Regions from separate parts of the Paenibacillus spongiae genome, predicted to be linked through region 2. Evidence: predicted binding sites of a transcription regulator. Region 2 holds the regulator's gene; each other region holds the start of a gene.

Region 1 (10,779 bases), 940 kb from region 2:
GGCAGTTCGTTGTACAAGAAGCGTTGGAGATAACCGTATGAGCGGCTGGATCGTATTTGTCTTCGTTAACGCCCATAACGATCGTAATATCTTCGTTGGAAGCCGGTGCGGAGATGATGACTTTCTTAGCGCCGCCTTTCAGGTGAAGCTCGGCTTTCTCCTTCGCCGTGAAGATACCCGTCGATTCAACGACGATTTCAACGCCTTCTTGACCCCATGGAAGGTTCTCAGGGTTGCGCTCAGCAAATACTTTGATTTCGCGGCCGTTAACGATCAACGCGCCTTCTTTCGCTTCTACTGTAGCGTCCAGCTTGCCGTGAGTCGTATCATATTTCAGCAGATGAGCGAGCGTGCTCGTGTCCGTCAAATCGTTTACAGCCACCACTTGGACTTCTGGGTTGTTCAAAGCTGCGCGGAATACGTTACGGCCGATACGGCCAAATCCGTTAATACCTACTTTAACCATCTTTTTTTCCTCCTAGTAACGTAATGTTTAAATTTATCTCAAGACGTCCGAACGCAGCCCCCGAGCTGCGAGCATACGTCAAGATCTCGCGTTGATGTCCAAACCTTCTTCATCATCCAGCAATGCGGCGATTTCTAGTGCTGCGGCTTCGTCGGTTACCAGTATGTCGTCATGTCCAAAGCGCATGACGGATGCGATCGCCTCGCCTTTGCTCCGTCCGCCTGCTACTGCGATGACAACCTCGGTTGCCATAATATCCTCCAGCCGGAGTCCGGCCGTCGGCATGCGGTGTACAACATTGCCATTCCGGTCAAAATAATACCCGAACGCTTCCGCCAGCGCCCCTTCTGCGTTCAGCGCCTCAATAACGGATTCGTCCACACGCCTTCTTCTCGCCATAACCACTGCGTCTCCGATACCATGGATAACAATGCGCGCATGACGGATCACTTCTACGATTTCACGGATATTCGGCTCCTGCATCAAGGACTGGTATGCTTCTTCCCCCAGATGATCGGGCACATGCAGCAGCCTGTACTGCGCGCCGGTCCGCTTGGCCATCGTCGATGCGATCGTGTTCGCCTGGTAGTCAAGGCTTTCGCCCAATCCGCCTCTTGCGGGCACGAACCAATTTCCCTTAAGCGAGGTTTGAGTCGTCAGCTGGCTTGCTACCTGGGCAAGCGTAGATCCGCCGGTTACGGCAACGATATCGTCCTTCTCCATCACCTTGCGGAGCGCCGAGCATCCTGCACGTCCAAGCTCCCGCTTCGCATGCGGCGAAATATCGGAGTCTCCCGGCACGATCATGACCTGCTTGAGGCCATACCGCTGGCGAATGCGAGTCTCCAGATCGGATAAGCCGAACATCGCTTTGTAGAAAGGCTCCATATCCTCCAACAGCCGCTTGCCTGCATCCGTAATCCGCATGCCGGCAGCATCGATATGAAGAAGTCCTTGCGCCTTCAAGAAATCCGTCTCCGCCCTCAGCACCCGCTCCGTCATCGTAAGAGAAGCGGCCAGCATCCGGCGGCCAATCATATCGGATAGCAGCACTTGGCGAAGAATGAGATACCGCTTCTTCATCGCCGCGAGCATATCCGGCACAAGCTGTTGCTGCAATTCAATGAGAGACTGCATCTTCCGCGTTCACTCCATTGTCAAAATTAAATCCGTAGACCATGGACACAATGCGTCCCGCGTTATCTTTTTAAGTCCCACTGCTATTGTACTCCAAAGCAGAACGCGGGGCAAGATGGGTTTTGCCGATGAAACCGTTTGCTGTCACGATTTACACAAAATTATTTTTTTCGCCCATATTGCTTTTTTCCCGATTATTAGATATACTAATCCTCGCTATCCCTTTTGCGCCCGTGGTCCAATGGATATGACGTAGGCCTCCGGAGCCTGAGATCGAGGTTCGATCCCTCGCGGGCGCGCCATAATACAACGAATAATCGGCTTATGCCGGTTTTTTTGTATCCTATGTTTGACCATCTTTGACTTTCGTTTCGCTTTCCGTTATGATGGTTATACTGAAGCACATTACCTAACTTAGGAAGCCAAGCTTCCATAATTAACAAACCATACTAAGGAGGGACTACTTAGACATGAATTTCGTACCTATGGTCATTGAGCAAAACAACCGCGGCGAGCGCGCCTACGACATCTATTCCCGGCTTCTGAAAGACCGTATTATCTTTTTGGGCACGCCCGTGAACGATGTGGTGGCGAACTCCATTATCGCACAGATGCTTTTTCTTGCCGCCGACGATCCGGAGAAGGATATTTCCCTCTACATCAACAGCCCGGGAGGTTCAGTCTCCGCAGGTCTCGCCATCTTCGATACGATGCAGTTCATTAAACCGGACGTCTCCACGATTTGCGTCGGTATGGCCGCTTCCATGGGCGCATTCCTGCTTGCAGCAGGCGCGCAAGGCAAGCGTTACGCCCTTCCGAACAGCGAAGTGATGATCCATCAGCCGCTTGGCGGCGCGCAAGGCCAAGCCAGCGATATCGAAATCCGTGCCAAGCATATTCTGAAGACACGCGATACATTGAACAGGATCTTGTCCGAGCGTACCGGACAGCCGCTTGAGAAGATCGAGCGGGATACGGATCGCGACTATTTCATGAGCGCTGCCGAAGCCGCAACTTACGGGCTGGTCGACAAGGTCATCGACAAACTGTAAGACATCCACCAGAGCGTCAACCGTTGTAATACGGTTGACGCTCTTTCTCTTTCATCAGCCTCTCCAAGTAAGCCCCTCTCTATAACACACTTCGCGTGATATGTCAATAAAAATTCACCCGGCTGAACTCATAACGACTCCTTCAATTATTCATGCTATCATGTACTAAATGATTCCATTTCCGCCTACGTCTAGGCTGTTTCAAGAAATCTTATTTAACGGAGTTGCACCCTCATGAAACTATCGAATCCAATTGCCAATGTGCGTAATTTCATTCGTTCTACTAATACCGAGCCCGTCTTCGCACACTACTCGTCTGAATATGACCGTCCCTACGAATCCGAGACGCCGGCAGATACGCAAGCGTTGAATTTGTTCCTGCCGATGCAGGACAAATCGCTGCTGCTGCGGCCTCTGAGCGACACCCATCTGGTGGAGGTCTACCACGAAGCGAAGGCCATGCGTTTATCTAATGAATTTATCTCGTTAATTGAACAAGCAATCCAACAACGCGGCTTGGAAGTACACGAAAGAAACTAACGACAACTGCTTGATGCAGCTTGCTTACTCACCCACTGTGGGAAACAAGCATAAAAGGCAGGAGCCCTAAGGGCTCCTGCCTTTTATGCTTTGCTGCTTGTTCATTGCATCTCATAAGCCACGCTTACGCTCGTCGTAACAGTAATTTCGCCGGTTTGAATCGACGTCTTGGCATTTGCAGCCGATTCATCACTTGCGAAGGCCACATTCCGCTGGAAGATCGGATTGCTGCTCACATTCCCTTGGGAGATCGCAGCGACTCCCTTAATGGAACGGCCGGCCGCCCTCGCCAGCGTCTCCGCCTTCGCTTTCGCATTGGCCATCGCCTTCTCGAGCGCCTGCAGCTCATACTGCTCCTGCTTCTCCGTGTTGAAGGTCACCCCTTCGATCCGATTCGCTCCCGCTGCCGACAAGCTGTCCAGCAGCTGACCGATGCCTTCAAGGTTGCGCGACGTAATCTGGACGGTATGGGTCGCCACATAGCCCGTCACTTTACTCGTCCCGTCCTTTTCATTGTATTTATATTCCGGTTGAACATAGAAGCTGATCGTCTTCACATCTTTTTTAGCCAGCTTGTAGGTATCGTACAGCACCTTCTCCATAGCCGCGAACTGACTGGCATTCTTCGCCTGCGCTTCCTTAGCCATTGCTGCCCGCGTTTCAATGCCGACATTAATATACGCTACATCGGGAGCTACCTGCAGCTCGCCATTGCCCGATACGGTTATCAAGCCTCTCTCCACTCCTCCGTCCGCTGCGGCCGCCTGAACCTCCGGTTTAGGGCCTCCCGTTCCGATGACCATTCCAATCCCGATGGCCGCAGCCAGCACCGGCACGAATAGCAGCATGGAGCGGCGCCGATAACGCTTTTCTTCGTCTCTCATCTTCATCATCTCCTTCATCGTTTACTCCCTAGACGTGCATTTTCCTAGTATTGTTGCAAAACTCTTCCATTAGCCATGAAATATGCAGTCATCGGTAAGAAAAGACGATCGCCGTCCTCCGGCGGCGGAGAAATCATTGTTAAAATTAAAAAAGCCCCCTCGAAGGGAGCTTTTTCGCCAAGGTTTATTGGTTTTCCAATTCTTCCTTGCTGACCAAATTGACTAAAGCGGTTACAGCTTGATCTGCGTCCGAACCTTCCGCACTTATGGTCACCTCGGTACCTGAGCTAATGGCAAGGCTCATAATGCCCATAATCGATTTTGCGTTCACTTTTTTGTCGTCCTTCTCGACGAATACCTCGGAAGAAAACTTATTCGCTTCCTGTACGAAAAGTGCGGCCGGTCTTGCATGGAGACCTGTTTTCAGTCGAACGACAACCGGATGCCTAGTCATGGAAACCTTACCCCCTATAATAAATTCATTCGTTAGATTGTTCACGAGTGCTATCGTCATTTTAGTCACTATTATACCACTTTTCCCATAACAGCACTAGCCTAATGCTACCCGTTCCTTAATTTTTCCGCAATCTCGTCAATTTTGCGAAGTCGATGGTTCACACCTGACTTGCTCACTTTCCCTTTAAGCATTTCGCCGACTTCTTTGAGATTCATATCCGGATGCAGCAGCCGGATTTCGGCTACCTCACGAAGCTTTTCCGGCAGGCTTTCAAGCCCGACTTCTTTTTGAAGCAGTTTTATGTTATCGATTTGCCGAACGGCGGCGCCAATCGTCTTATTCAAATTTGCCGTCTCACAATTGACAATCCGGTTAACGGAATTGCGCATGTCGCGCATGATGCGGACATCTTCAAATTTAAATAATGCCTGGTGGGCTCCTATGATGCTCAAGAGCTCGATTATTTTCTCGCCCTCTTTCATGTAGAAGATGAACCCTTTCTTGCGTTCAATGCAGCGCGCGTTCAAATCGAATTTGTTGGCAAGATCAACGAGCGCTTTGCAATGCTCTTCATACATGCAGGCAATTTCCAGATGATACGATGACCCTTCCGGGTTATTCACCGATCCTCCGGCCAAGAAAGCTCCGCGCAGATACGACTTTTTGCAGCAGCTCTTACGAAGCATATTTTTATCGATGCCTTGATTAAACATAAAGCCTTCCGAAACGATCCGAAGCTCACTTAATATCTCTTGTACTTTAACCGGAATACGCACAATATAGACATTGTTTTTCTTTAAACGCATTTTTTTTCGGACAAGCAGTTCGATATGGACCGTAAACATCTTCTTGATAAGCGAATAGATCCGTCTGGCAATCGCCGCATTCTCCGTTGAAATATCAAGAATGACTTTACGGTTCGTCAGCTGGACTGAGCCGTTCATTCGAATGAGAGCGGATAGTTCCGCCTTTTCGCAGCAGGAGTCGGCTTCAATAAGCGTTAGTTCTTTTTTGGTCTGCGCCGCAAAAGACATCCGTTCTCACCCCTTTCGATTCATCCAGTCTTCCACAAGCTGATAAATATGATGGCTCAATCTTGCTGCATCATGCCTCAAGTACGTCCGGAACAATACAAGCCTGTCGGCTATAACCTTATACCCCCGGCGCGTGACCTCGTCCAGGTCGAGATGGACCGCCTTAGCGCCCTTCTCCGCATATTTCTCCTGCACCTGCGGCGGGATCTCACCGTCATTGACGATCACATAGTCGAACAAGTGATGCCCGATATGCTCATACACGGCCTGCAGATGGTCGCCCACGGTATAGTTGTCGGTTTCGCCGGGCTGCGTCATGACGTTGCATATAAACAGTTTAACCGCATCTGACTCAACAATACTTTCCGCTAGCTTCGGCACCAGCAAATTAGGCATGATGCTCGTATACAAGCTCCCCGGACCGATGAGGATCGCGTCCGCCTCCCGAATCGCCTCCACCGCCTCCTGCAGCGGCTCCACCTGCTCCGGCTCGATGAATACCCGTTTAATCGCCTGACCGGCCTTCGGTATGAGCGATTCTCCGGTTACGAATGTCCCGTCGGCCATCTCCGCATGCAGCACGATCGACTGCCCGGCAGCAGGCAGTACACGTCCGCGCACGGCCAATACCCGGCTCAGCTCGCGTATGCCGGTCACGAAATCGCCTGCGATGTCGGTCATCGCGGCAAGCATAAGATTGCCCAGGCTGTGGCCAGCCAGACCGGTGCCATTGTTGAATCGGTACTGCAGCATCTCCGACAGCAGCGGCTCTACATCGGCAAGCGCGATGAGCACATTCCGAATATCGCCCGGCGGCGGCATCTGAAGCTCGTTTCGCAATATTCCGGAGCTGCCGCCGTCATCGGCTACCGTTACGATTGCCGTTATGTCGAGCGGTTTCTCCTTCAAGCCGCGCAGCATAACAGATAGACCCGTACCGCCGCCAATGACGACAATACGGGGTCGACGCTCTTTCCTAACCTTGTTCTCCATCATCCACCTCAGTGCCGATCGCGATCAGCATCACGATGACTGACACGGATATGCTCCGTATCGCTGCTTCCCAGCATGCGGCCCAAATACTCGGCAATCGCTACCGAGCGATGCTTGCCGCCCGTACATCCAATGCCGACGACAACCTGACTCTTCCCTTCCTTACGGTAAAGGGGAATCAGGAATTGAAGCATGTCGAGCAGCTTGGTCAGAAAGGTCTGGGTCTCGGGCCACTTCATCACATAGTCGTAAACTTCCGGATCTTGACCGGTATTCGGGCGCAGATGCTCCACATAATGCGGATTCGGCAAAAACCGGACATCATAAATTAAGTCCGCGTCTATGGGGATGCCGTATTTGAACCCGAATGACGTGATGTTGATCGAGATCGTACTCAGATCTGTATTTGTGAATCTTGACATGATACGTTCTTTCAGCTGCGCAGGTTTCAAATTACTTGTATCGATAACCTGCGTGGCCCAGCCCTTCAGATCCTCCAGCATGCGGCGCTCCAGCTGAATGCCCTCCAGCAGCTGCCCTTCCGGCGCCAGCGGATGCCTCCGGCGGCTTTCCTTATACCGTTGTACGAGAACGCTGTCCGTCGCATCCAGGAACAAAATCTCGTATCCAATGGTGTAGTGATCCTTCATGTAGCTGAGCGACTCCGACAATGCCGTAAAAAACTCGCGTCCCCGCAGATCGATGACAAGCGCTACCTTGCCGATCTTTCCGTTAGATTGCTCGATGAGCTCGGCAAACTTCGGAATGAGCACCGGCGGCAAATTGTCGACGCAAAAGAAGCCGAAGTCCTCCAGACTCTGCACGGCGATCGTCTTGCCCGCTCCGGACATACCCGTAATAATAACCAGCTTCGCCATCGCTGTTCCCGTATCCATCGTCTACACCTCCACAAAACGCAGCTTGAAAAACCAACCGTTCGCAGAAAGAGACGGCTGCATCGCAGGCGGCGCCGCTTCCATTACGTGAGGCGGCGCGCACTAACGCTGCGTAACATCCAACTACTCTACGTGCCTGCAAAACCTTATTTACCCGCTATAGGATGAATTGAAAAAGAGCAACGGCCCGTTATGAACGAATAATAAGTCCGGCAGCGCCTACAACGCCGGCATTGTTGCCGAGAATGGCCGGAACGATTTCCACGCCTTCGGCGATAATTTCAGGCGTTGATTTGATGAAGACTTCACGAATCTGCTCAAACAGAAACTCGCCGGCATGCGAGACGCCGCCCCCAATGATGAAGCGCTGCGGATTAAGCACAACCGCTACGGTCGACAATGCCTTGCCCAAGTAATAAGCCGCACGCGTCACGATACGCGAAGCCACCTCGTCGCCGGCTTTAGCCGCGTCAATGACATCCTTGGCCGTGATATTCTCTACGAAAGACAGCGAGGTGCGGTCGCCGCGCTCTACGGCGTCCTTGGCCATCCGGATAATGCCGGTCGCCGAAGAAACGGTCTCCAGGCAGCCCATCTTGCCGCAACCGCACTGAATCGCCTCCAGATCCGGTACGATCGACATATGGCCGAGCTCGCCCGCCACGCCGGCATAGCCTTCGACAATGCGGCCATTGATGATTATGCCTCCACCAACGCCGGTTCCCAGCGTGAAGCAGACGCACTGCATGATATCGCGACCCGCGCCAGCCCAAGCCTCGCCAAGTGCCGCCACGTTTGCGTCATTGTTAATAAGCACTTTCTTTTGGAGTTTATCCTCCAAGAATGTTTTAAGATGCACGTCACGGAAATGCAGGTTTGGCGAAAACTTGATGATACCGTTCGGAATATCAATAAAACCAGCAATGCCGATTCCAACGCCTTCTACCTGATCCCAGCTGTACGGCGATTCTTCAACGATGAGCCGGGCGTAGGCGGCGATATTATCACATACCGCATCCGAACCTTTCTCCGTTTCGGTTGGTCCTTCATAGGTATGGAGCAGTTCGCCGTTCGTATCGCAAATACCGACTTTAATCGTGGTACCGCCGATATCGACGCCGACTACAATTTTTTCAGACATGCCAAGTCCACCTCTACAATAATGGTAGTGTTGCTTCAGTTCCAACTATAATTGAACGTCTTCATTAGGTCAAGGTAATGCATGAGGCTTGAGCTTCGCTTCTTTTAATGGAAATAAATCCGTCCTATCGTACCGCTGACGGTTCCAAGGCGAACGCTTTATCAAGCAGCCGCTAAGCTATATTCGCTCTATAGTTCCCTCTTCTTCCCTGAATACATGAAGAGCGCCCCCTGTGCAAGGAAGCGCTCGTTCTGTTGTATAGCCAAGTTGCAATCCTGGTGCTACAGCGATTGGCTCCAGTCATGAGCGGGCTGGCCCTCAAGAAACTTCTCGCAGTCGAGCGCCGCCATGCAGCCGCTGCCTGCTGCCGTAATGGCTTGACGGTATTTATGGTCTTGAACGTCGCCGCAGGCGAATACGCCCGGCACATTCGTCTCGCAGGTTCCCGGCTTCACAACCAGATAGCCGGTCTCATCCGTTTCCAGCTGTCCGCTGAGGAACTTGGTGTTCGGCGTATGACCGATCGCAACGAAGATGCCGTTCGTCTCGATGACTTCCTCTTCACCCGTCTCATTATTACGGACCTTCATACCCGTGACGCCCATATCGCCGGCTATTACTTCAACTGGCGTACGGTTAAGCGCCCAACTGATCTTGCTGTTCTCGCGTGCGCGGTCCTGCATGATCTTGGAGGCGCGCATTTCTTCGCGGCGATGAACGAGCACAACCTCGGATGCGAAGCGCGTCAGGAAGTTCGCCTCCTCCATCGCGGAGTCGCCGCCGCCGACTACGATAATTTTCTTGCCGCGGAAGAAGAACCCGTCGCAGGTCGCACATGTGCTGACGCCGCGGCCTACATTCTCACGCTCGTTCGGGATGCCAAGGTACTTCGCCGAAGCGCCCGTCGAGATAATGAGGGATTCCGCCTGAAGCTCGCCTTGTCCTTCAACCTGAAGCGTGAAAGGGCGCTTGGACATATCGACCGCGTTCACCCAGCCGGTGCGGAATTCCGCACCGAAGCGCTCGGCCTGCTTACGCATATTCGCCATGAGATCCGGTCCCATGATGCCCTCGGGGAAGCCCGGGAAATTCTCGACCTCCGTCGTCGTCGTCAGCTGTCCGCCCGGCTCCGGTCCTTCAATGACCAATGGATTCATGTTGGCGCGCGCCAGATAGATGGCTGCAGTCAAACCGGCAGGGCCGGTCCCGATAATAATGGATTTGTACATATAGTTGCCTCCTTCACATTCGACACCTTGCTCCACAGTATGCCTACCCTTAGTTTCGGCTCCAGCCGAATGAACCATGCAGACCTGCGTTAGAGCTCTTCGTCTAAGATTAGTCCCGAATCTGCTCCGTTAGCGAAGGGAAGATCATCTTCATCTTTTCCTTAATGCCGCAAACTTCATCAATTCGTTTCGCGCATTTGCTCACGGTGGCGATCGATGTTCCGTAACGCTCGGACACCTCATGATAAGAGATTGCCCGGCGGTGCATCTTCGCGGTTAAATATTCCAGGGCAGCAGCCCATCCTTCTACCTTACCCAATTTCGGCACTTCCGGATAGACCCGTGATAAAAACTCGATCCACAACGTGAGGAGATCATGCTGCTGAACCAAGTCATAATGCTTGTTCATACGGATGAGCGCAGCTTCGAGAACGGCCTGCCACTTATCTTCCCATATCGGAAGCCGAGATGGCATACGGCTATGCTCAATGACGGTTTCTTCCCCTTCGAGCACGGCCTTAAGCGATTCATGCACGCCAATGGTGCGGAGCACGAAGATCGCAATCCGCTTCAGGTAGTCATCCTCCTGCGGCTCTACAATAAAGTCGCGGAGCGCATCCTTCACTTCGTTATCGGCAATCATTCCGAGCGCTTGGATCACCTGCAGCTTGGTATTGCGGTCGCCGTGGCGCAGTGCCCAGAAGAAGGAGGAACGAACCAGCGGATCGCGCTTCAGATGGTCTGGCAGCGTATCGCTCGACTTCTCCCACAGCTTGAACTGCTCTTCGAAGGGCAAATGATAATGGTAGCTTGTCGGCGCGGGCTCTCCGCCTTCCCGTACGCGTCCCAGCTGCTCCAGATAGTAGCCTGGCACGTTCGATTGCGGATCCATCTTGGCGACCTGCATCCACAGCCGCTCGGCTTCAGCCAGTCTTCCCGTATTGCATGCG
Region 2 (10,779 bases):
CTGATCGGACAAATCCAACAAACGAAACCCGCAGGAGAGAGAATATTTGGAAAGAGGCCTGATCTATGCGATCAACCTCCGCATGGATCAGGCCTCATTTTATTTAGGATGCCGGGGTGGCTGAGCTAGAGCTGCCGGTTAAAGGGGGTAACCACTGCAGTTGCATATCATCGGTTTGAAGCAGTTGTTTGAGCAGCGCGATACTAACAAAAATCCGATTATCGTAAATACGCATTTCGTTCTCGCCTATGGTTAGGGATTGACCGCGGTATGTAAGCTGATAGGTTCGCTTGGCGGCAGGACCGGCGGATCCGGAGGATAGCGCGATGTTCATCTCGTTCATGATGGATGTTAAAGGGACGAAATTATTAATGCCGCTTACGATTGCCATAGGCAATGAATATCTTGTTCCATCCACGATAAGATCCGCTTCGTTGGCGTGAACGAACTGGGGCTCCACTTCCGGAAGTGACCGCACATCCAGATCGGACGGCGGGGTAACCGTGACTTCCATTGGCGCGGGCTCTGCGGCGAATCGCGTATTTTCCTCGACGACGCCTTTGGAAAGCCGTTTAATACCGGTCTTCAAATCGTATATCCATACTTTCCGTTTTGGTGTATTGTCCACATACAGAATCTCGTTGGTCTTCGGATTGATTCGCCAAAGCTGTCCGTCGAGCAGATGCTCAAACGTACCGGTAGAAGGATTGTACTCCGTAATTTCCACCGTTCTTGTGTCCTGATTATAGCGCTGAGAGAGGAGTCTGTCGTCATTCGTCCAATGAAACCGATATTCGCCGCGCTGGCTGCTCCGCCAAATTTCACGTATGACGCCGGTCTTGCGATCCTTTAACCAGATGCTGAACTGCCGTTGCGACCCGTTGTCAGTTGATATGTAATCTTCCTGTTCCCGTAAGGCATAACCCCGTCCTGGTGAAATCGTATATGGCTTGCCATAGACCAACGTATTATCGGTATTGTCATACAAGAGTGTGCCGAACAGGGGAGCGGTTACTGGCTTATATTGTTCAAGGACGGAATGCGACAAGTCGATGCGGGCAAGGGACTCATTGCCGTTCTTCCAGGCGAAATTATAGCCTTTGGGAAGCTTGCTCCAGGTGCTATCCTTCTCTTTGAAAATAATATATCTCTCGCCCTCATCGTTAGAAGCGTTGAAAAATAGCGTTCCTGTCCACGGATCCTTGAAGGCGAAGGAATAATGGATTGTCCAGGCTGCAAGGGGATTTGAGTCATTGAGATAAAATGCGGCTGACGCTGCTGAAGGTATAGTCATTGGCAGAGAAGCGGTGAGAACGGCGATAGAAGCGGCAAGCAGCAACCGACTTTTTAATGCGACTTTCATGTAGCGGACACGACCTTCCCTAGTTTAGATAAAAACATTCTATTCAAGTAATTATCCGCATGAAGCTCAATTGATCCACCCGACGACCGGATTATGGAAGCCGAGTTTTTGTAAATGGCCCGTATTTATGAACAGCCGGTCGCTGTAGATATGCACCTCATCACTCTTTATCGTGATGGCTGCAGTTGCCCGTTGGATGGTGTAGGAATTCCCTTGCGGAGACTTGTTCGTCGTCACTTCAAGACCTAAATCGTCAATCAGAGGACGGACAGGCACGTATACGCTGTTCCCGCCAATAAAGGCATAAGGAAGGGCATACTGTTGATCATTAATATTCAGAACGGCTTCATTCGCATATTCGAAGGCGGGTTTGAACTCGGGCAGCCGATCAACGTCAGGCAAAGACAGTGTGATCGCGGCTTTCGGATCATCGGACGGAACGGGCTCCGGGAATAATGCCAACTTCTCGGATTCGCTGACCAACGTCCGTTCCTTTCCTGTAGACAGGTTGTAGATATACCAGATTCGCCCAGGTTCATTCTTCACAAATGCGATGAGGCCGGCGTCTGCATTAATACGGCGAATTGTTCCCAGCATTAAACGTTTGACCGTTCCCGTGTCCGGACGCCCAATAACAATCTCGTTCTCCTGGGCCGCGTCGTTGAATCGGTCGGTCACGAATGAACCATCCTTCAACCATTGAAGGCGGCGGTAATCGAAGGGTGAAACATCCATTTGGCGGATAACGCCGGATTTCTGATCTTTGAATAGCAAGAAGTTGTTCGGTGGAAACGTATAGGGACTTTCTTTGCGTATGCCGTAGGCTTGGGAGGGTGACCATTCATAAAGGCCGCCGCTCACGATTGCTTGCCGTTCGAAGTTGAAGTAAAGGTTATCGAATTCATTTCGTGCAATCATATAGGTAGGTATGATTGCGGCGGCTGATGAACCGGGCAGATTCCATACTTGCGTATACCTGGACGGAAGCTTCGACCAAGCGCCCTCGGCGTCTCGCATAAGAATACGGCTTTCACCATTATTATAGACATTAACCAGTACGGTACCTGTACGTTGATCTTCATAAGCATATGAATAGCTCCATGATAAGGCGCTGCTTGACTGACCCTCTGCTTGTTCTGCCTGTGCGGAAAGAGGAGCGGCAAAAGGAGCTTCTGAAAATCCGCCGAGCAGTACAGGCGTTATAACAGCAGCGCCGATCCATTGCTTCCAATGACGACCGGCTGAGCGGGACGTCTTCTTCATGGCGGTGCCTCCTTGTAGATCAGTTTGTTTCGACGATAACCGGGGAAGGCCGGAAACTCTTGGCGTTACTTATGGGAATGACTACTAGACGGCGAGTGGAATATAAAGGTTGCATAAGCCGGATACGTATAAATGCCCGCCAACCGCTAAAGCTAAAAAGGAGACAGGATTTGATGGCAATCCTCTTGACCTTTTGGTAAAAACGCGTATAATAAAGTTAAAGTCAAAGAAAGTCAAAGTCAATGAAATCTGATTAATTAGACTTTTTTGATTTTTCAAGATGCTCAACGTAGTTTCTGTCAGCAGTAAGGAGGTTAGTGAAATGCGCAACATTTCCGATCTCATCGAGCAGTATTTGAAGCATATGCTGCAGGATAGCCCAGAAGGCGCGGTCGAAATTCAGCGCAACGATTTGGCAGACCGGTTCTCATGTGTTCCGTCGCAAATCAATTACGTGATCAGTACCCGCTTTACGCTGGAGAAAGGTTACCTCGTTGAAAGCAAACGAGGCGGCGGAGGGTACATCCGGATCCAGCGCGTCGAACTGCCTACGCTGAAGATGATTCAAGGGCATATCGCACAAACGATCGGATCCGAGGTGGATCAAACGGCTGCGGAAGGCATAATTTATCAACTGGAAGAAGCAGAGCTGATTTCCAAACGGGAAGCTAATTTGCTGCGGGCAGCGGTATCGCGTGAAGCCATTGCGTTGATACTGCCTACGCGTGACGAGGTTCGCGCAAGACTGCTCAAGGCAATGCTCATTACGCTGCTTGCGAAGTAAGTGGTTATGTTCCGCAGCACAGGTTATGCTTTCGAAGCGGGTTTTGCTTCGCGAAAATTTAGGGTAATACTTACAAAGTGAGCATGGTATTGCAAATCGAAAGCTAATGCTTACGAAGAGTTTCGCTCCGCAAAACTTAGGGCAATGCTGCGAAGTGAGTTTTGCTCCGCAAAACTTAAGGTTATGCTTGCGAAGTGAGTTTTGCTCCGCAAAACTTAAGGTTATGCTTGCGAAGTGAGTTTTGCTCCGCAAAACTTAAGGTTATGCTTGCGAAGTGAGTTTTGCTTCGCAAAACTTAAGTTTATGCTTACGAAGTGAGTTTTGCTTCGCAAAACTTTTAAGCGTATGATTTCGATATTGAGTTTTGCGTCCGCGAAACTTTAGGAGGGATTACGCGACTTATGATCTGTCAAGAATGCGGTAAGCGCCCGGCGACGCTCCATTTCATGAAAAACGTCAACGGGGAGAAAACGGAATTTCATTTTTGCGAATCATGCGCAAGGGAGAAGGGCGAAGGTCTCGCAAGCCCTGCAAGCGGATTTTCCATCCATAGTCTTCTTTCCGGCCTGCTCGACTTCGAGACCCCTGGGGGTGTCGGCGGACTGAGCGCCAAACCGCAGGCACTGCGGTGTGATAATTGCGGTTTGACGTACGGACAGTTCAGCAAAATGGGACGGTTCGGCTGCAGCAATTGCTACGACCAATTCGGCGATAAGCTGGATCCGATCCTGAAACGTGTTCATGGGAATACCGTTCATGTCGGGAAGGTTCCGAAGCGTTCAGGCGGACAAATTCAGCTGAAGCGCGAGATCGAGAATCTTAGACATGAGCTTCACGACCTGATAGGACGCGAGGAATTCGAGCATGCGGCTAAGATCCGCGACCGAATCCGCGAATTGGAGCGAAGCGTCGCCGAGACCTAACACGTCGCCAGTGAAGGAAGGAGGAATCGCCTTGTCGAATCGTTCATTTACACAGCATGCGCTTAGCGATTGGATGCAGGGCACCGGACCCGATGCCGATATTGTAATCAGCAGCCGCGTTCGCATTGCCCGAAACCTGCTAGGGCATCCGTTTCCGATGCTTGCAACCAATCAACAATCGCAGGAAGTCATGGAGCGCCTGACGTCAGTCGGTAATTCGGGACGATTGAATGAGATCGGCCGATTCGAGACGATCCCGTTATCCGACCTGAACGAGCTGGAGCGAAGAGTACTGGTCGAGAAGCACCTCATCAGTCCTAACCTTGCGAATGAGTCGAGGTGCGGCGCACTCGTTCTGAGCGATAACGAATCGGTCAGCATCATGGTGAATGAAGAGGATCATCTGCGGATTCAATGCTTGTATCCCGGTTTTCAAATTAACGAGGCCTGGGAGCTAGCGAGCCGCATTGACGATATATTCGAAGAAGAGGCCGATTACGCGTTTGATGAACGCCGCGGGTTTTTAACAAGCTGTCCGACAAACGTCGGAACGGGGATACGGGCATCGGTCATGATGCATCTGCCGGCGCTTGTGATGACGCAGCAAATTAACCGCATTTTGTCGGCTATTACACAAGTCGGGCTCGCTGTTCGCGGGATGTACGGCGAAGGCAGCGAGGCGCTTGGCAATCTGTTTCAAATTTCGAACCAAATTACACTCGGGCAGTCTGAGCATGAAATCATCGATAATTTGCACAGCGTTGCCAAACAAATTATCGAGCATGAACGGGCGGCGCGCGAGCGGATGATGCAGCAGGAGTCGCGGGTGCGGCTGGAGGATCGGGTGTTCCGGTCCTACGGGATTTTGTCGCATGCATCGATCATGGATTCGAAGGAAGCTGCTCAGCGGCTATCCGATGTTCGCTTGGGGATCGATCTCGGCTTAATTCGGGATGTGTCGCCGCAGGTCATGAATGAATTAATGGTATTAACACAGCCGGGTTTCCTTCAGCATACATTCAATGAGAAGCTGAACATGGATCAGCGGGATATCCGGCGTGCAGAATTAATCCGCCAGCATTTGGGGCGTAAATCCGATCATGGGGGTGTGTGAACATGATGTTTGGAAGATTCACCGAGCGTGCGCAGAAGGTGCTTGCGCTTGCACAGGAGGAAGCGGTTCGTCTCGGTCATAACAATATCGGTACAGAGCATATTTTGCTTGGCTTGAATCGGGAAGGGGAAGGCATCGCCGCCAAGGCGCTGATCGGTCTCGGTTTAAGTTTGGAGAAGATTCAGGACGAAGTGGAAACGCTAATCGGCCGCGGTCAAGAGCAGCCTACGAATATTGCCTATACACCGCGTGCCAAGAAGGTTATTGAGCTGTCCATGGATGAAGCCCGCAAGCTGGGTCATACCTATGTGGGGACTGAGCATATCCTGCTGGGCCTCATTCGCGAAGGCGAGGGTGTGGCCGCCAGAGTGCTGAACAACCTGGGGATCAGCCTAAACAAAGCCCGCCAGCAGGTGCTGCAGCTGCTTGGCAGCAGTGAAGCGGTATCGAGCAATCACGGCTCGCCGTCGAATGTAAGTACGCCAACTCTGGACGGTCTTGCGCGGGATCTGACCGCATACGCGAAGGAAGGCAACCTGGACCCAGTTATCGGGCGCAGCAAGGAAATTGAGCGCGTCATCCAGGTTCTCAGCCGCCGGACGAAGAACAATCCGGTGCTGATCGGTGAGCCTGGCGTCGGTAAAACGGCCATCGCCGAAGGACTGGCTCAAAAAATCATTGCCGGCGAAATTCCCGAGACGCTGCGCGATAAGCGCGTGATGACGCTGGATATGGGTTCGGTCGTCGCAGGCACGAAGTATCGCGGCGAGTTCGAAGACCGTTTGAAGAAAATTATGGATGAAATCCGTCAAGCCGGGAATATCATCTTGTTCATCGATGAGCTGCATACGCTGATCGGAGCAGGCGGCGCCGAAGGTGCCATAGATGCTTCCAACATCCTGAAGCCGGCGCTTGCCCGCGGTGAGCTGCAGTGCATCGGGGCAACGACGCTTGACGAATACCGCAAATATATTGAGAAGGACGCGGCTCTTGAGCGCCGCTTCCAGCCGATCACAGTCGACCAGCCATCGCCGGAAGAAGCGATTCAAATTCTGCATGGCCTGCGTGACCGCTATGAAGCGCATCACCGCGTGAAAATTACCGATGAGGCGATCGAGCAAGCCGTTAAGCTGTCCGACCGCTACATTACAGACCGGTTCCTGCCGGATAAAGCAATCGACCTGATCGACGAGGCTTCTTCCAAAGTCCGGCTCAAGTCGTACACGGTACCGCCTAATCTCAAGCAGCTGGAGAACCGTCTGGACGATATCCGCAAGGAGAAGGATTCCGCGGTGCAAAGCCAAGAGTTCGAGAAGGCAGCCGCACTGCGCGACACGGAGCAAAAAATCCGTGAAGAGCTCGACTTGACGAAAAACCAGTGGAAAGAAAAACAAGGGCGCACGGACTCCGAGGTAACGACCGAGGATATTGCGCAGGTCGTTGCAAGCTGGACCGGCATTCCGGTGAGCAAGCTGGCGGAGGAAGAAACGCAGCGGCTGCTAAAAATGGAAGAGATTCTGCATGATCGCGTAATCGGCCAATCTGAAGCAGTCAAGTCGGTATCGCGTGCGATCCGCCGTGCGCGTGCAGGTCTGAAGGATCCGAAGCGTCCGATCGGCTCGTTCATTTTCCTCGGCCCGACCGGTGTCGGGAAGACGGAATTGGCACGGGCGCTCGCCGAAGCGATGTTCGGCGACGAGAACGCGGTTATTCGTATCGATATGTCCGAATACATGGAGAAGCATTCGACCTCCCGTCTTGTCGGGGCGCCTCCGGGATATGTCGGTTACGAGGAAGGCGGCCAGCTGACAGAGAAGGTTCGCCGCAAACCGTATTCGGTCGTGCTGCTTGATGAAATCGAGAAGGCGCATCCCGAAGTGTTCAATATTCTGCTGCAGGTGCTGGAGGATGGCCGTCTGACGGACTCCAAGGGCAGAGTGGTCGACTTCCGCAACACCTTGATTATTATGACTTCAAACGTTGGCGCCGATCAAATTAAACGAAATTCTTCGCTCGGCTTTACAGCCGTCCAGAATGCGGGGCATGACTTCAATGTGATGAAGGATAAAGTGCTTGCAGAACTGAAGAAGAGCTTCCGTCCCGAGTTTCTGAACCGGATCGACGAGACGATCGTGTTCCATGCGCTGGAGCAAGAGCACATTGCGGAAATCGTAACGCTGATGTCCGACGAGCTGCGCAAGCGTCTGCGCGAGCAGGAAGTGGACTTCACGCTTACCGACGCGGCGAAGAATTTCCTTGCGAAGGAAGGCTTCGATCCGCAATACGGAGCGCGTCCGCTGCGTAGAGCGATTCAGAAGCATATCGAGGACCGGTTGTCCGAAGATCTGCTGATGGGTAAAATTAGCAAAGGCGACACGCTCGTCATTGACGAGAAGAATGGCGAATTGACCGTTACGCATAAGGAACCCTTGACGGGCGAAGTCGCCGAGGGAGAGCCTGCAACGAAATACCGAGCCTAATTTCCAGCATACAAGGTGCCCCCGATCGGGGGCACCTTGTTGTGTTGTTGCCAGGTTGACCGGCTCCTATTTGTTTCTGCTCCGAAGGATTGATAAACTAGAAGAGACAAGTTAAGCAGGGAGGGATATCTGTGATCATCGTTATGAATACGATTAAAGTGAAGAAGGGCCACGGGGAAGAGGTCGCGATGCGGTTTCAGCGTTCGAAGGGCGTGGATCAGCAGCCGGGTTTCGTGCGTATGGAGGTATTGTTTACGGAAGGCCTGGAAGAGTACGACGAGCTGAAGGTAAGCACGACTTGGGAGAACAAGGCCGCTTTCGAAGGCTGGGTGAACAGCGATAATTTCAAGCAGGCGCATGCATCCCGGTCAGGGGCTGGAGGTCAGTCAGGAGCGCCGCAGGGCGAAAGCGTGATGCTGGGTTCGAAGATGACGACGCACCGTGTGCTTGTATCCCGCCTTGCTGGAGCAGATGCATAACGACAAATTGTTCTCGTACATCCACTAAAGTTCCTTCTGCGTCTACGACGAAGAAGGGACTTTTTTGGCGTTTATCCCGGGTTACCGGTCTTGATTGTTAAAGATTATATTAAATTTTAGATGGATCATTCATTATCATGGCAAGAAACGAACGTTTATTCCTATTTTTCAAGCTAGAGGCTTTAACCGGACTTGAATAAATGGTAAACTTTGAAGGTAGCATTAATCGTAAAAGGAGCCGTCGATGGCAAAACTTAAAACAAAATTCGCGTGTACCGACTGCGGCACGGAGTCTCCGAAATGGCTGGGTAAATGCCCGGGCTGCGGTGCATGGAACACCATGGTGGAAGAGAAAGAAACGGTCGTTAAGACGCAGGGACAGGGCTCTTCGCTCATTCAGACGAAAGAAAAGCCGCTTTCCATCATACACATAGATAGTGGTCAGGAACCGCGTATTGAAACCGCCTTACAGGAATTGAACCGGGTGCTGGGCGGGGGTGTGGTTCCAGGGTCGCTTATACTGGTGGGCGGCGACCCCGGGATCGGCAAATCGACGCTCCTCTTGCAGACATCGCATGCGCTGGCTGTAAAAGGTTTAACCGTCTTATATATTTCCGGCGAGGAATCGGTCAAGCAGACAAGGCTCCGGGCGGACCGGCTCGGTGCATTGACCGATACGCTGTATGTATTATGTGAGACGAATATGGAGCAAATTAATGAGGCCATTGAATCGGTCCAGCCTGATTTTCTCGTTATCGATTCCATACAGACGGTGTATGAGCCCAGCGTATCGTCCGCACCCGGAAGCGTCTCTCAAGTAAGGGAATGCACGGCTCACTTCATGCGGGTCGCCAAAGTACGGGGCATTGCGACGGTGCTGGTCGGGCACGTGACGAAGGAAGGGGCGATCGCAGGCCCGCGGCTGCTCGAGCATATGGTGGATTGCGTGCTCTACTTCGAGGGAGAACGGCATCACTCCTACCGGCTGCTTCGTGCCGTGAAGAATCGTTTCGGCTCCACGAACGAAATCGGGATCTTCGAGATGGGGGAGGCAGGTCTCCGGGAAGTAAGCAACCCGTCCGAGCTGTTCCTGTCCGAGAGGCCGCTCGGCGTGTCGGGGTCAACCGTCGTGGCAAGCATGGAAGGGACACGTCCCGTGCTCGTGGAGCTGCAGGCGCTTGTCGCTACAACGAATTTCCCGTCACCGCGCCGGATGTCGACGGGCATCGATCATAACCGGCTGTCGCTTATTATTGCGGTACTGGAGAAACGGATGGGGATGTTTCTTCAGACGCAGGACGCTTACTTGAACGTAGCCGGCGGTGTCAAACTGGATGAACCGGCCGTCGATTTGGCGGTGGCGGTCTGTATCGCTTCGAGCTTTCGGGACGCGCCGACCAGACCGTTCGACGTTGTATTCGGCGAGATCGGCTTGACTGGCGAAGTGCGTGCCGTGTCGCGTGCGGAGCAGCGGGTGAAGGAAGCCCAGAAGCTTGGTTTCAAGCGTATCATTATGCCAGAGAAGAGCTTGAAGGGCTGGAGTCCGCCCACCGGCATTGAAATTATAGGCGTAGAGACGGTTGCGCAGGCGCTTGCGGCAGCACTCGGATAAGGGGGCAGATGATGAAAGAGCCTAATCAACTAGAAATTATGAACCAGCTATTACAGATGGTCGCGCCCGGAACCGCGTTTCGAGACGGACTTGAGAACGTCCTGCGGGCAAAGACAGGTGCGCTGATCGTGGTGGGATACAGCCCGGAAGTGATGGAAGTTGTCGATGGCGGCTTTTCCATCAATTGCGACTTTTCCCCCAACTATCTATACGAGCTTGCAAAAATGGACGGCGCCATCATTCTGAGCGAAGATCGCAGGCGCATTCTGTATGCGAATACCCAGCTGATCCCGGACAGCTCCATCGCATCCAGCGAGACGGGGATCCGTCACCGGACAGCGGAGCGGGTAGCCAAACAGACAGGGAAGCTGGTCGTGTCCATTTCCCAGCGGCGCAATATTATTACCTTATACCAGGGGCAGCTGCGGTACTCTCTGAAGGATATGGCCGTCATTCTGACCAAGGCGAATCAAGCGATTCAAACGCTGGAGAAATATAAAGCGGTGCTGGGCCAGTCGTTCACCAATCTATCCGCGTCGGAATTTGAAGAGCTTGTAACGCTTCAAGAGGTTGTACATGTCATTAAACGGGTAGAAATGGTTATACGGGTGAAGATGGAAATCAAACGCTACGTCAACGAGCTGGGCACGGAAGGCCGCCTCATCAGCATGCAAATGGAAGAGCTGGTCGGAGGCGTGGAGGAAGAGCTGTGGTTCCTTCTCAAGGATTACGCCAAGGATGCGAGCGAGGAGCGCATCCGG
Region 3 (10,779 bases), 2.1 Mb from region 2:
TTGGTGTCCTGGTTAACGGGCAGCGAGCTGCACCCGGCACTCCAATTCAAAGCGCTCCAGTGCTTGCGGAAGCGCGAAGTAACCGGCCGGATCCAAATCCAGCGGCTTGGTGAAACGGTCGATCTGGAAATCGAAGAAACGCCGCTCTCGATGGATGATTTCCCGGACGTCGTAAATCTCGTTGCCGAGAGGGTAGAGTCCGTAACGGAAGTGTTGGATTCGACTCTTCCTCATTTTGCCAAGGAATTGTGGAAGGAATGCCTGCAGTGTTTATATGGCACGACGATCTACAATATGATGGTCAGGGACGAAGAAGATACGGTCGATTGCTTCGCAGCGGCGCTGCATCAGACGCTGGAGCTGTCATTATACGGCAGATCGGATGACGACCAGCTGCGCGATACATACGGAATTACGGACGCCCTGCGCTTCCGGTACGAACAAGCATGCCGGGCTTTGCGGCTCGTAGCGCAATTTCATGGTGAAGATAGCGGTGGCGAGCCTTGATATTCCGGCTGAACTTGATTATAATGTAATGGTTTATGAATCGTGAAACTTATGCGCATGAATGCGTGATTTTATTTGGAGGGGAAAGCATAACATGAAAGCAACATGGGAAAAAATAGACACAAATCTTGTCGCCATCGATGTAGAGATCGAAGAGGGACAAGTTACGGAAGCGCTGGACAAGGCGTTTAAGAAAGTCGTTCAGAAAGTAAACGTACCTGGATTCCGTAAAGGCAAAGTGCCTCGCGCTATGTTCGAGAAGCGTTTCGGCATCGAAAGCCTTTATCAGGATGCCATTGATATTCTGCTTCCGGAAGCTTATTCTTTCGCTCTGAAAGAAACAGGAATCGAGCCAGTCGACCGTCCGGACATCGATATCGAACAATTCGGTAAAGGCCAAACGTTCAAATTCAAAGCAAAAGTAACGGTTAAGCCGGAAGTGAAGCTTGGCGATTATAAAGGACTTGAGATCCCTTCCGCCGACGTTAGCGTAAGCGAAGAAGAAGTTACTGCGGAATTGAACCGTCTGCAGCAGCGTCATGCTGAGCTGGTCGTTATTGATGAAGGCGCTGCAGAGCAAGGCGACATGACGGTTATCGACTTTGACGGATACATCGATGGCGAGCCGTTCGAAGGCGGCAAGAGCGAGCGTTATTCCCTTGAACTCGGATCGGGTTCGTTCATCCCGGGCTTTGAGGATCAAGTAATCGGAATGGCGACAGGCGACTTCAAGGATATCAATGTATCGTTCCCAGAGAACTACCACTCCGACGAGCTGGCTGGCAAAGCGGCTACGTTCAAGGTGAAGCTGCATGAAATCAAACGTAAGAACCTGCCTGCACTTGACGATGAATTCGCCAAAGACGTTAGCGAGTTCGATACGCTGGACGAGTTCAAAGAAGATCTCGTGAAGAAGCTTACGGAGCGCAAGGAGAAAGAAAACGAGCAAGCCCGCGAGGTTGCGGTTGTAGAGAAAGCGGCTGAATCAGCTGACATCGACGTTCCGGCAGCTATGATCGATGCCGAAGTAGATTATCTCGTCCGCGATTTCGAGAACCGTCTGCGTTCGCAAGGGATGAACCTGGATCTGTACTACCAGTTCTCCGGACAAGACGAGGCTGCGCTGCGCGGCCAAATGAAAATCGACGCTGAGAAGCGCGTTCGCAACAATCTGGTTCTGGAGCAAATTTCCAAGAACGAAGGCATTGAAGCAGGCGAGCAGGAATTGAATGAAGAGCTTGAAAAACTGTCCGCTATGTACAACCGTCCTGCTGAAGAACTCCGCGAGATTTTCTCCGGCAACGGAAACCTGGAGAACCTGAAGGCGGATCTTATTATCCGCAAAACGATCAAGTTCCTCCTCGATAACAGCAAAGTCGCTACGGAAGTGGCGTAAGGAGACTGCAGCCGTCCCTCGGACGGCTCATTCTTTCAATGGGCAGGCACGTATTAGCGTGCCTGTTTTCACTCAGCTAGGGATTGAATTCTGGCGGGTACATAAGCAAGAACCGATTAAATGGGCTGAGCCCAATACATATCATTGCGGCACCGCCGTATACTGTAATATTCAGTGTTGAGAGCACACCGACACTGAAGCTTCGTGAACCGTTTAGCAGTGAAAAATGACATTGCTCCCGGAACATGATAAAATGACTTTGAAACCAAAACGTTCCTTGCGCGCCGGTTTGGAGTCAGCCCAATAAGGGTCATACTTAACGTGTAAAGCTTATGCTCAGGCAGTGAGGCGTTTATGATTCATTTTCAGTCACATCACATTAAAGGAGGTTGGTCGCATGAATCTGGTACCAATTGTCGTTGAGCAAACGAATCGAGGAGAACGTTCTTACGACATTTACTCCCGTCTCTTGAAGGATCGGATTATTTTTCTAGGAAGTGCGATCGACGATGATGTTGCGAATTCCATCATTGCGCAGCTGCTATTCCTGGCGGCAGACGATCCGGAGAAGGATATCCACTTGTACATTAACTCGCCAGGCGGTTCAGTTACCGCTGGCATGGGTATTTATGATACAATGCAGTTCATTAAGCCTGACGTATCTACGATCTGCGTCGGCTTGGCTGCAAGCATGGGGTCATTGCTGCTCACAGCAGGCGCGAAAGGCAAGCGTCTCGCGCTTCCGAACAGCGAGGTTATGATTCACCAGCCCCTCGGCGGTGTTCGAGGCCAAGCGTCCGATATTAAGATACATGCCGATTGGATTCTCAAAACGAAACAAAAGCTGAACCAGATTCTCGTCGATCGTACGGGTCAGCCGTATGACAAAATCGACCGCGATACAGACCGTGATTTCTTCATGAGCGCGGAAGAGGCGCTGAATTACGGGCTTATCGATAAGGTCGTAACTTCTACGCTTCTGTAATCAACGAAATGAAGGGGTGATCCCATGTTTAAATTCAATGACGAAAAAGGCCAGTTGAAATGCTCGTTCTGCGGTAAGTCGCAGGATCAGGTCCGCAAGCTGGTTGCCGGTCCCGGCGTCTATATATGCGATGAATGTATTGAGCTGTGCACGGAAATCGTTGAGGAAGAGCTCGGACACGAGGAAGAACTTGATCTCAAGGACATTCCGAAGCCGAAGGATATCCGCAACATTCTTGATCAATATGTAATTGGCCAGGAGCAAGCGAAGAAATCGCTCTCCGTAGCGGTATACAATCATTACAAGCGTATCAATTCGCAAAACAAAATAGAGGATGTCGAGCTTCAAAAGAGCAACATCCTGCTTCTCGGCCCTACGGGCTCCGGCAAGACGCTTCTCGCGCAAACAATGGCTAAGATTCTGAACGTGCCGTTTGCGATCGCAGACGCGACTTCCTTGACCGAAGCGGGTTACGTCGGCGAGGACGTTGAGAATATTTTGCTGAAGCTGATTCAAGCTGCAGATTACGATGTGGAGAAAGCGGAACGCGGCATTATCTACATCGATGAAATCGATAAAGTTGCACGCAAATCGGAGAATCCTTCGATTACGCGGGACGTATCCGGCGAAGGCGTGCAGCAGGCGCTGCTGAAGATCCTGGAAGGTACGGTTGCTTCGGTTCCTCCGCAGGGCGGACGCAAGCATCCGCATCAAGAGTTTATCCAAATCGACACGACGAGCATCCTCTTTATTTGCGGCGGCGCGTTCGACGGCTTGGAACAGCTCATTAAACGCCGTATCGGCAAGAAAGTGATCGGCTTTAATGCCGGGGGCGATGGCCAGAAGGACTTGAAAGCCGGCGAATACCTGTCCATGGTGCTTCCGGAGGACTTGCTCAAATTCGGATTGATTCCGGAGTTTGTCGGCCGTCTGCCGGTCATCTCGACGTTGGAGCCGCTTGACGAGCCGGCACTGGTACGGATTTTGTCCGAACCGAAGAATGCGCTTGTTAAGCAGTACCAGAAGCTCCTGGAGATGGATAACGTGAAGCTGGACTTCGAGCCTGCTGCGCTGGATGCCATAGCCAAGGAAGCGATCAAACGGAATACCGGCGCTCGCGGTCTCCGTGCAATCATCGAAGGCATTATGCTGGACGTGATGTACGAGGTGCCATCACGCGACGATGTTGCCAACTGCATGATAACGGAGAAGGTTGTTCAGGATAAGATTATGCCTGAGTTGACGTCGAAGAAGGGCAAGAAAAAAGAAGAAAGCGCCTGATCCACTATATACAGTCAACGCATCCACCTCTGCCAAGCGGCTCATAAGGCCGCTTATAAAGAGGTGGACTTTGACGTTCATGGGAGAGGTTACCTGATGTATTTACGAAAAGATACCGTACCGGTTAAAGTAGGCGTCCACACGATCGGTGGAAGCGATGAAGTCATCATTCAGAGCATGTGTACGACCAAGACAGCGGATGTGGAAGCAACCGTTGCAGAAATTTTACGGTTGGAAGAGGCAGGCTGCCAGATCGTCCGGGTGACGGTCAATAACAAGGAAGCTGCCGCTGCGATTAAGGAAATCAAGAAGCGGATTCATATCCCGCTTGTTGCGGACATCCACTTTGATTACCGTCTTGCACTTCTCGCGATCGAGAACGGCATCGACAAGGTCCGGATCAATCCGGGGAACATCGGCAAACGGGACAAGATCGAGATGGTCGTCCGTGCCTGTAAGGAACGCGGCATTCCAATCCGAATCGGCGTAAATGCGGGATCGCTTGAGAATCATCTGCTTGAGAAATACGGCTACCCGACGCCGGAAGCGATGGTGGAGAGCGCGTTATTTCATATCGGGATTCTGGAAGAGCTGGATTTCCACGATATTATCGTGTCGCTCAAAGCGTCGGACGTACCGATGGCAATAGCCGCCTACCGGATGGCTGCGGAGCGCATCCGCTACCCGCTGCATCTTGGCATTACCGAAGCCGGCACGCTTCACTCCGGCACGATCAAGAGCTCGGCGGGTATCGGAGCATTGCTTGCAATGGGAATCGGCAACACGCTGCGTATCAGCCTTAGCGCGGATCCGGTAGAGGAAGTGAAGGTGGCCCGCGAGCTTCTGAAGAGCTTCGGCTTGATTACGAACGCCGCAACGCTCGTATCATGCCCGACATGCGGCCGTCTGGATATCGATCTGTTCTCCATCGCCAACGAGGTAGAGGAGTACATCAGCAGCATTAAAGTGCCGATAAAAGTATCGGTATTGGGTTGTGCGGTCAACGGTCCCGGGGAAGCGCGCGAGGCGGATATCGGCATCGCCGGGGCGCGCGGCGAAGGCCTGCTGTTCCGTTATGGGGAAATGATCCGCAAAGTACCTGAAGCGGATCTGCTGAGCGAGCTGAAGAAGGAAATTGACGAAATTGTACGCGTCTTCGAGGAGACGGGTGAGATTCCGGGACGCAAGGCGCATCACGATTCAACCAAATAACGAGCGATTCGCGCAAATTTGCGAGCTCATAGCGATTATTCCATCCGGCAAGGGGCAATACTGACAAGTATGAGTCCCGGTAATGCCGGATGTTTTTTTTGGAGAGGAGTAAATACGCTATGAGCTTAAGTTTAATTCTTATGCTGATTCAAGTGTTCTTTGCCATCGTGATCGGACTGTATTTTTGGAACCTGCTCAGAAGTCAGAAGACGAATCGTACCGCAGTGGATAAAGAGTCCCGCAAGGAAATGGATAAATTGCGCAAGCTGCGCTCCATTTCGCTGACGAAGCCGCTGTCGGAGAAGACGCGTCCGCAAACGATGAATGACATCGTTGGCCAGAAGGACGGCCTGCGGGCTCTCAAAGCGGCTCTCTGCAGCGCGAATCCGCAGCATGTGATCATCTATGGGCCGCCCGGCGTCGGGAAGACTGCAGCGGCGCGGGTCGTCTTGGAGGAAGCGAAGAAGAATCCGGCGTCGCCGTTTCAGCAGGAAGCGAAGTTCACTGAAATAGACGCCACGACGGCCCGGTTTGACGAGCGCGGTATTGCCGACCCGTTGATCGGCTCGGTCCACGACCCCATCTACCAGGGTGCCGGCGCTATGGGTGTGGCGGGTATTCCGCAGCCGAAGCCGGGTGCGGTCACAAAGGCGCATGGAGGCATGCTGTTTATTGACGAGATCGGCGAACTGCACCCGATACAGATGAATAAATTACTGAAGGTGCTGGAGGACCGGAAAGTGTTTCTGGAGAGCGCCTATTACAACTCCGAGGATACGAATATTCCGATGTTCATCCATGACATCTTTCAGAATGGCTTGCCTGCCGATTTCCGTCTAGTCGGAGCAACGACGCGTTCGCCGCAAGAGCTGCCGCCTGCACTGCGGTCGCGCTGCATGGAGATTTATTTCCGGCCGCTGCTAGCGGAGGAAATTGGACAAATTGCCGTGAATGCGCTCAAGAAACTCGGCCTTCCTCCCAATCAGGAAGCGATTGAAGTCGTTCAGCGCTATGCGACGAACGGCCGCGAAGCGGTGAATGTCATCCAGCTTGCTGCGGGCCTAGCCCTGTCGGAGAGAAGAGATGGCATTACGGCGGCGGATATCGAATGGGTGGTAAACAGCAGCCAAATTCCGCCCCGTCCCGATCGCAAGGTGCCTGCTGCGCCGCAGGTTGGCTTCGTCAACGGCTTGGCTGTCTATGGGCCCAATATGGGCACTCTGCTTGAAATCGAGGTCAGCGCGATACCGGCCCGCTCAGGTAAAGGGCGCTTCACGATAACGGGTGTTGTCGATGAAGAGGAACTTGGCGGCGGAGGAAGCCGCACGCTTCGCCGCAAGAGCATGGCCAAGGGATCGGTCGAGAACGTCCTGACCGTCCTGCGCCGCATCGGATTTCAACCGGAAAACTTTGATTTGCACATTAACTTTCCAGGAGGTACGCCGATCGATGGACCGTCTGCCGGTATCGCGATGGCTACGGCAATCGCATCGGCCATCAAAGGCGAGCCGATCGACAACAAGCTGGCGATGACAGGCGAGGTCGGGATTCATGGCGACGTTAAGCCGGTTGGCGGCGTGCTGGCCAAGGTGGAAGCCGCATTCCAGGCCGGCGCAACCCGGGTTATCATCCCGCGCGAGAACTGGCAGGTCATATTCGCGGATCTGCAAGGTCTGGAGGTCATTCCGGCGGATCATATCCATGATGTGCTGAAGCATGCGTTTCCGCAGGAAGAACAGCGTACAGCGCCTATGCAGCAGGCTCCGGCCACGGATGTATTCATCGCTACTGGACTGCCTTATTTGCAGGCGGATTCAGTTGAGTGATAATATGGTATAGAATAAGGTGGAAAATGCTTCAGCGAGTTTTCTGCTTATAGAAAACTTCAGCGATAATGGAGGTGCTGGTATGGGACCTGCTAAATGGAAAGGTCGTCGGCTGCCCCTACTGCCGCTCAGGGGGCTCCTTGTATATCCCAGCATGGTGCTTCATCTTGACGTGGGTAGGGAAAAGTCTGTTCGCGCATTAGACCGCGCGATGATTGACGATCATATGATCTTGCTTTGCTCGCAATCCGAGATCAATATTGAAGAGCCGTCACAGGAAGATATTTACCGTGTGGGAACCATCGCGCGCGTCAGGCAGATGCTCAAGCTGCCGAACGGCACGATCCGCGTGCTTGTTGAAGGCGTTGTAAGGGCGGAAATTGTCGATTATTTGCCCAATGACGATTTCTACGAGGTAACGGTGAAGGAAAGACCGGAAGAGGAGTCGACGGATCCCGAAATCGACGCGCTCATGCGGACGGTGCTGAATCAGTTCGAGCATTACATTAACTTATCGAAGAAAGTGACGCCCGAGACGCATGCGGCCGTTTCTGACATCGACGAGCCGGGCCGGCTGGCCGATGTCATTAGCAGTCATTTATCCTTAAAGATCAAAGACAAACAGGATATTCTGGAGACGATCGACGTCCGCCAGCGGCTGGAGAAGCTGCTGGACATCTTGAACAATGAACGCGAAGTGCTTGAGCTCGAACGCAAAATCAGCCAGCGCGTCAAGAAGCAGATGGAAAAGACGCAGAAGGAATATTATTTGCGTGAGCAGATGAAGGCGATCCAGAAAGAGCTTGGCGAGAAGGAAGGCCGTGCGGGCGAGGTGGAGGAGCTGCGCACACAGATGGCCGAAGCCGATCTGCCGGAGAAAGTGAAGGAGAAGGTCGAGAAGGAAATCGACCGTCTGGAGAAGATGCCGTCTACTTCTGCCGAGGGCGGCGTCATCCGCAATTATATCGATTGGCTGCTCTCGCTTCCGTGGAGCAAAGTAACGGAGGATGACCTCGATATCGCCAAAGCCGAGGCGATTCTCAACGAAGACCATTACGGTCTCGAGAAGCCGAAGGAACGTGTGCTGGAGTATCTAGCGGTTCAGAAGCTCGTGAAGAAGCTGAAGGGACCGATCCTCTGTCTCGTCGGACCTCCGGGTGTCGGCAAAACTTCGATGGCACGGTCGATCGCCAAGTCGCTTGGACGGCAATTCGTGCGGATATCCCTTGGCGGGGTTCGCGATGAGGCCGAGATCCGGGGTCACCGCCGCACATACGTCGGAGCCATGCCGGGACGGGTCGTACAAGGGATGAAGACGGCGGGAACCTCCAATCCGGTCTTCCTGCTCGACGAGATCGACAAGATGGCGATGGATTTCCGCGGAGATCCGGCTTCAGCGCTGCTGGAAGTTCTCGATCCGGAGCAGAACAACACCTTCAGCGACCATTTTATTGAACTGCCCTTTGACCTGTCGAAGGTGATGTTTATTACGACGGCCAACGCGATTCATAATATTCCGCGTCCACTGCTCGACCGTATGGAAGTGCTCTATATTCCCGGTTATACGGAGCTTGAGAAGATGCAAATCGCCGAGCGGTATTTGCTGCCGAAGCAGATTGGCGAGCATGGACTGAAGAAAGAGCAGATCGAGATCACGGAAAGTGCGCTAATGCTTGTTATACGCGAATATACAAGGGAATCCGGCGTCCGCAATCTGGAGCAGCAAGTCGCGTCTCTATGCCGCAAAGCGGCGAAGACGATCGTTTCGGATCCGGAGCTCACCGCGATTCAGGTCGACCCCGACAAAGTTAAGGAATGGCTGGGGCCTCCGAAATTCCGCTACGGGTTAGCCGAGGTTGAGAACCAGATCGGCGCCGTTACCGGACTGGCTTGGACGGAGGTCGGCGGCGATACGCTCGTCATCGAGGTAACCGTGCTGCCGGGAAGCGGAAAGCTGACCTTGACGGGCAAGCTCGGAGATGTCATGAAGGAGTCCGCTCAGGCGGCATTCAGCTATACGCGCTCCAGAGCCAAGGAGCTTCATATCGAACCGGACTTCCATGAGAAGAACGATATTCACATTCATATCCCGGAAGGCGCTATACCGAAGGACGGACCTTCCGCGGGGATCACCATGGCGACAGCGTTGATCTCGGCTCTGACCGGACGTTACGTTTCCAAGGAGGTCGCGATGACAGGTGAAATCACGCTCCGGGGACGGGTTCTGCCGATCGGCGGACTCAAGGAGAAATCCCTTGCCGCGCATCGTGCCGGCATTCGTAAAGTGCTGATACCGAAGGAAAACGAGCGCGATCTGCGCGATATTCCGGACAGCGTCCGGGGCGATATGGTGTTTATCCCGGTCAGCCATATGGATGAAGTATTAGAGCATGCGCTGGAGCATGCACCAGTGGAAACGCACTAGAATTCGCCTTCTTGTTTCATGATTGAGGCAAGAAGTTGAGGAATGAAGAAAGCGGGTTAACGAGAGACAATGAATATTACACAGGCCGAATTCGTCATCAGCGCGGTTAAGCCGCATCAATATCCCGTGGACGCCTTGCCGGAGATTGCTCTGGCAGGGCGTTCCAATGTCGGAAAATCGTCGCTTATCAATCGGATGCTTATGCGCAAAGCGCTCGCCCGCACAAGCTCGCAGCCGGGCAAGACCCAGCAGCTGAACTATTACCGGATTAACGAAAAATTGTATTTTGTCGATTTTCCCGGTTATGGCTATGCGAAGGTGTCCAAGACGCAGCGCGAGGAATGGGGGAACATGATCGAGTCGTTCCTGCGGGACCGGGAGCCGCTCAAGATGGTTCTGCACATTATCGATGTGCGGCATCCTCCGACCAAGGATGACTGTCTGATGTACAACTGGCTGAAGCATTTTCAAATTCCGGTTTGTATCGTCGTAACGAAAGCGGATAAGATTCCGCGCAGCAAATGGGAGAAGCATATGAAGATCGTCAAGGAGACGCTCGAGGCGGATCCGGCAGACAACATGGTGCTGGTCTCTTCGGAAACGGGCCTGGGACGGGAACAGCTTTGGGACGTTATTATGAAAGCGATTGAGGATCCGGCAGAAAGTCAGTGATGTTTCCTTCGAAAAGTGAGGATAACGGATAATATGGCGGACTCATCGTTAAATCCCCGTGATTTTTCAGAAATATGCGTAAATATCAAGAACAGGCGGCAGGAATAAACAGCTCTTATCAAGTATAATATACGTAAGCAAGAAACAATCGGTTGACGGTTCGTCTTAAGCGGCGGAACGTGCAAGTTTATAGAATTGAGGAGATTTTTATGGCTCAGCGGATAGCCACGGAATATGTGAAAGCTTCTCTGCAATTAACGGCTGAAGAGATGGCGGGATTTGTCCGGTTTTTTGAAGAGCAGCATGTGAAACAGCAGGTGCGGGTGCTCGATAACGGCAATCACGAAATGGTTCTCGAAGACGACGCAGGGCGGGAAGAAGTCCGCTTCATTTTTGAGCGTCAACAGGATCGGTATGTATGTACGCTTTCCTGCCGCTTGATCAATCCGAAGTTAACGAATGCTATGCGCAAGGC

Evidence for each region. The regulator CtsR, encoded in region 2, represses protease genes until heat stress. The targets are predictions, from matches to a motif close to ATGGTCAATAAAGGTCAAACA.
Region 1: a site for CtsR is predicted at 1,950-1,970, ahead of clpP (ATP-dependent Clp endopeptidase proteolytic subunit ClpP). Genes of this name have one in related genera too.
Region 3: a site for CtsR is predicted at 2,200-2,220, ahead of clpP (ATP-dependent Clp endopeptidase proteolytic subunit ClpP). Genes of this name have one in related genera too.

The regions. Positions count from the first base shown of each region.
Region 1 is NZ_CP091430.1:315,568-326,346, reverse strand. Features, by position in the region: gene gap (type I glyceraldehyde-3-phosphate dehydrogenase) at 1-466, opposite strand, end outside; gene L1F29_RS01540 (sugar-binding transcriptional regulator) at 545-1,603, opposite strand; tRNA gene L1F29_RS01535 (tRNA-Arg) at 1,831-1,905, shown strand; gene clpP (ATP-dependent Clp endopeptidase proteolytic subunit ClpP) at 2,074-2,655, shown strand; gene L1F29_RS01525 (sporulation histidine kinase inhibitor Sda) at 2,890-3,195, shown strand; gene L1F29_RS01520 (SIMPL domain-containing protein) at 3,297-4,079, opposite strand; gene L1F29_RS01515 (HPr family phosphocarrier protein) at 4,264-4,533, opposite strand; gene whiA (DNA-binding protein WhiA) at 4,641-5,570, opposite strand; gene mgfK (gluconeogenesis morphogenetic factor MgfK) at 5,577-6,563, opposite strand; gene rapZ (RNase adapter RapZ) at 6,572-7,459, opposite strand; gene L1F29_RS01495 (ROK family glucokinase) at 7,650-8,600, opposite strand; gene trxB (thioredoxin-disulfide reductase) at 8,882-9,829, opposite strand; gene L1F29_RS01485 (tetratricopeptide repeat protein) at 9,939-10,779, opposite strand, start outside.
Region 2 is NZ_CP091430.1:6,990,437-7,001,215, reverse strand. Features, by position in the region: gene L1F29_RS31535 (hypothetical protein) at 104-1,363, opposite strand; gene L1F29_RS31530 (TolB-like translocation protein) at 1,430-2,626, opposite strand; gene L1F29_RS31525 (CtsR family transcriptional regulator) at 2,949-3,410, shown strand; gene mcsA (protein-arginine kinase activator protein McsA) at 3,812-4,333, shown strand; gene mcsB (protein-arginine kinase McsB) at 4,407-5,447, shown strand; gene clpC (ATP-dependent protease ATP-binding subunit ClpC) at 5,450-7,927, shown strand; gene L1F29_RS31505 (antibiotic biosynthesis monooxygenase) at 8,059-8,406, shown strand; gene radA (DNA repair protein RadA) at 8,651-10,018, shown strand; gene disA (DNA integrity scanning diadenylate cyclase DisA) at 10,030-10,779, shown strand, end outside.
Region 3 is NZ_CP091430.1:4,891,075-4,901,853, reverse strand. Features, by position in the region: gene L1F29_RS22240 (hypothetical protein) at 1-507, shown strand, start outside; gene tig (trigger factor) at 602-1,903, shown strand; gene clpP (ATP-dependent Clp endopeptidase proteolytic subunit ClpP) at 2,301-2,888, shown strand; gene clpX (ATP-dependent protease ATP-binding subunit ClpX) at 2,913-4,169, shown strand; gene ispG (flavodoxin-dependent (E)-4-hydroxy-3-methylbut-2-enyl-diphosphate synthase) at 4,266-5,381, shown strand; gene lonB (ATP-dependent protease LonB) at 5,501-7,207, shown strand; gene lon (endopeptidase La) at 7,290-9,632, shown strand; gene yihA (ribosome biogenesis GTP-binding protein YihA/YsxC) at 9,702-10,304, shown strand; gene L1F29_RS22200 (non-ribosomal peptide synthetase module) at 10,514-10,779, shown strand, end outside.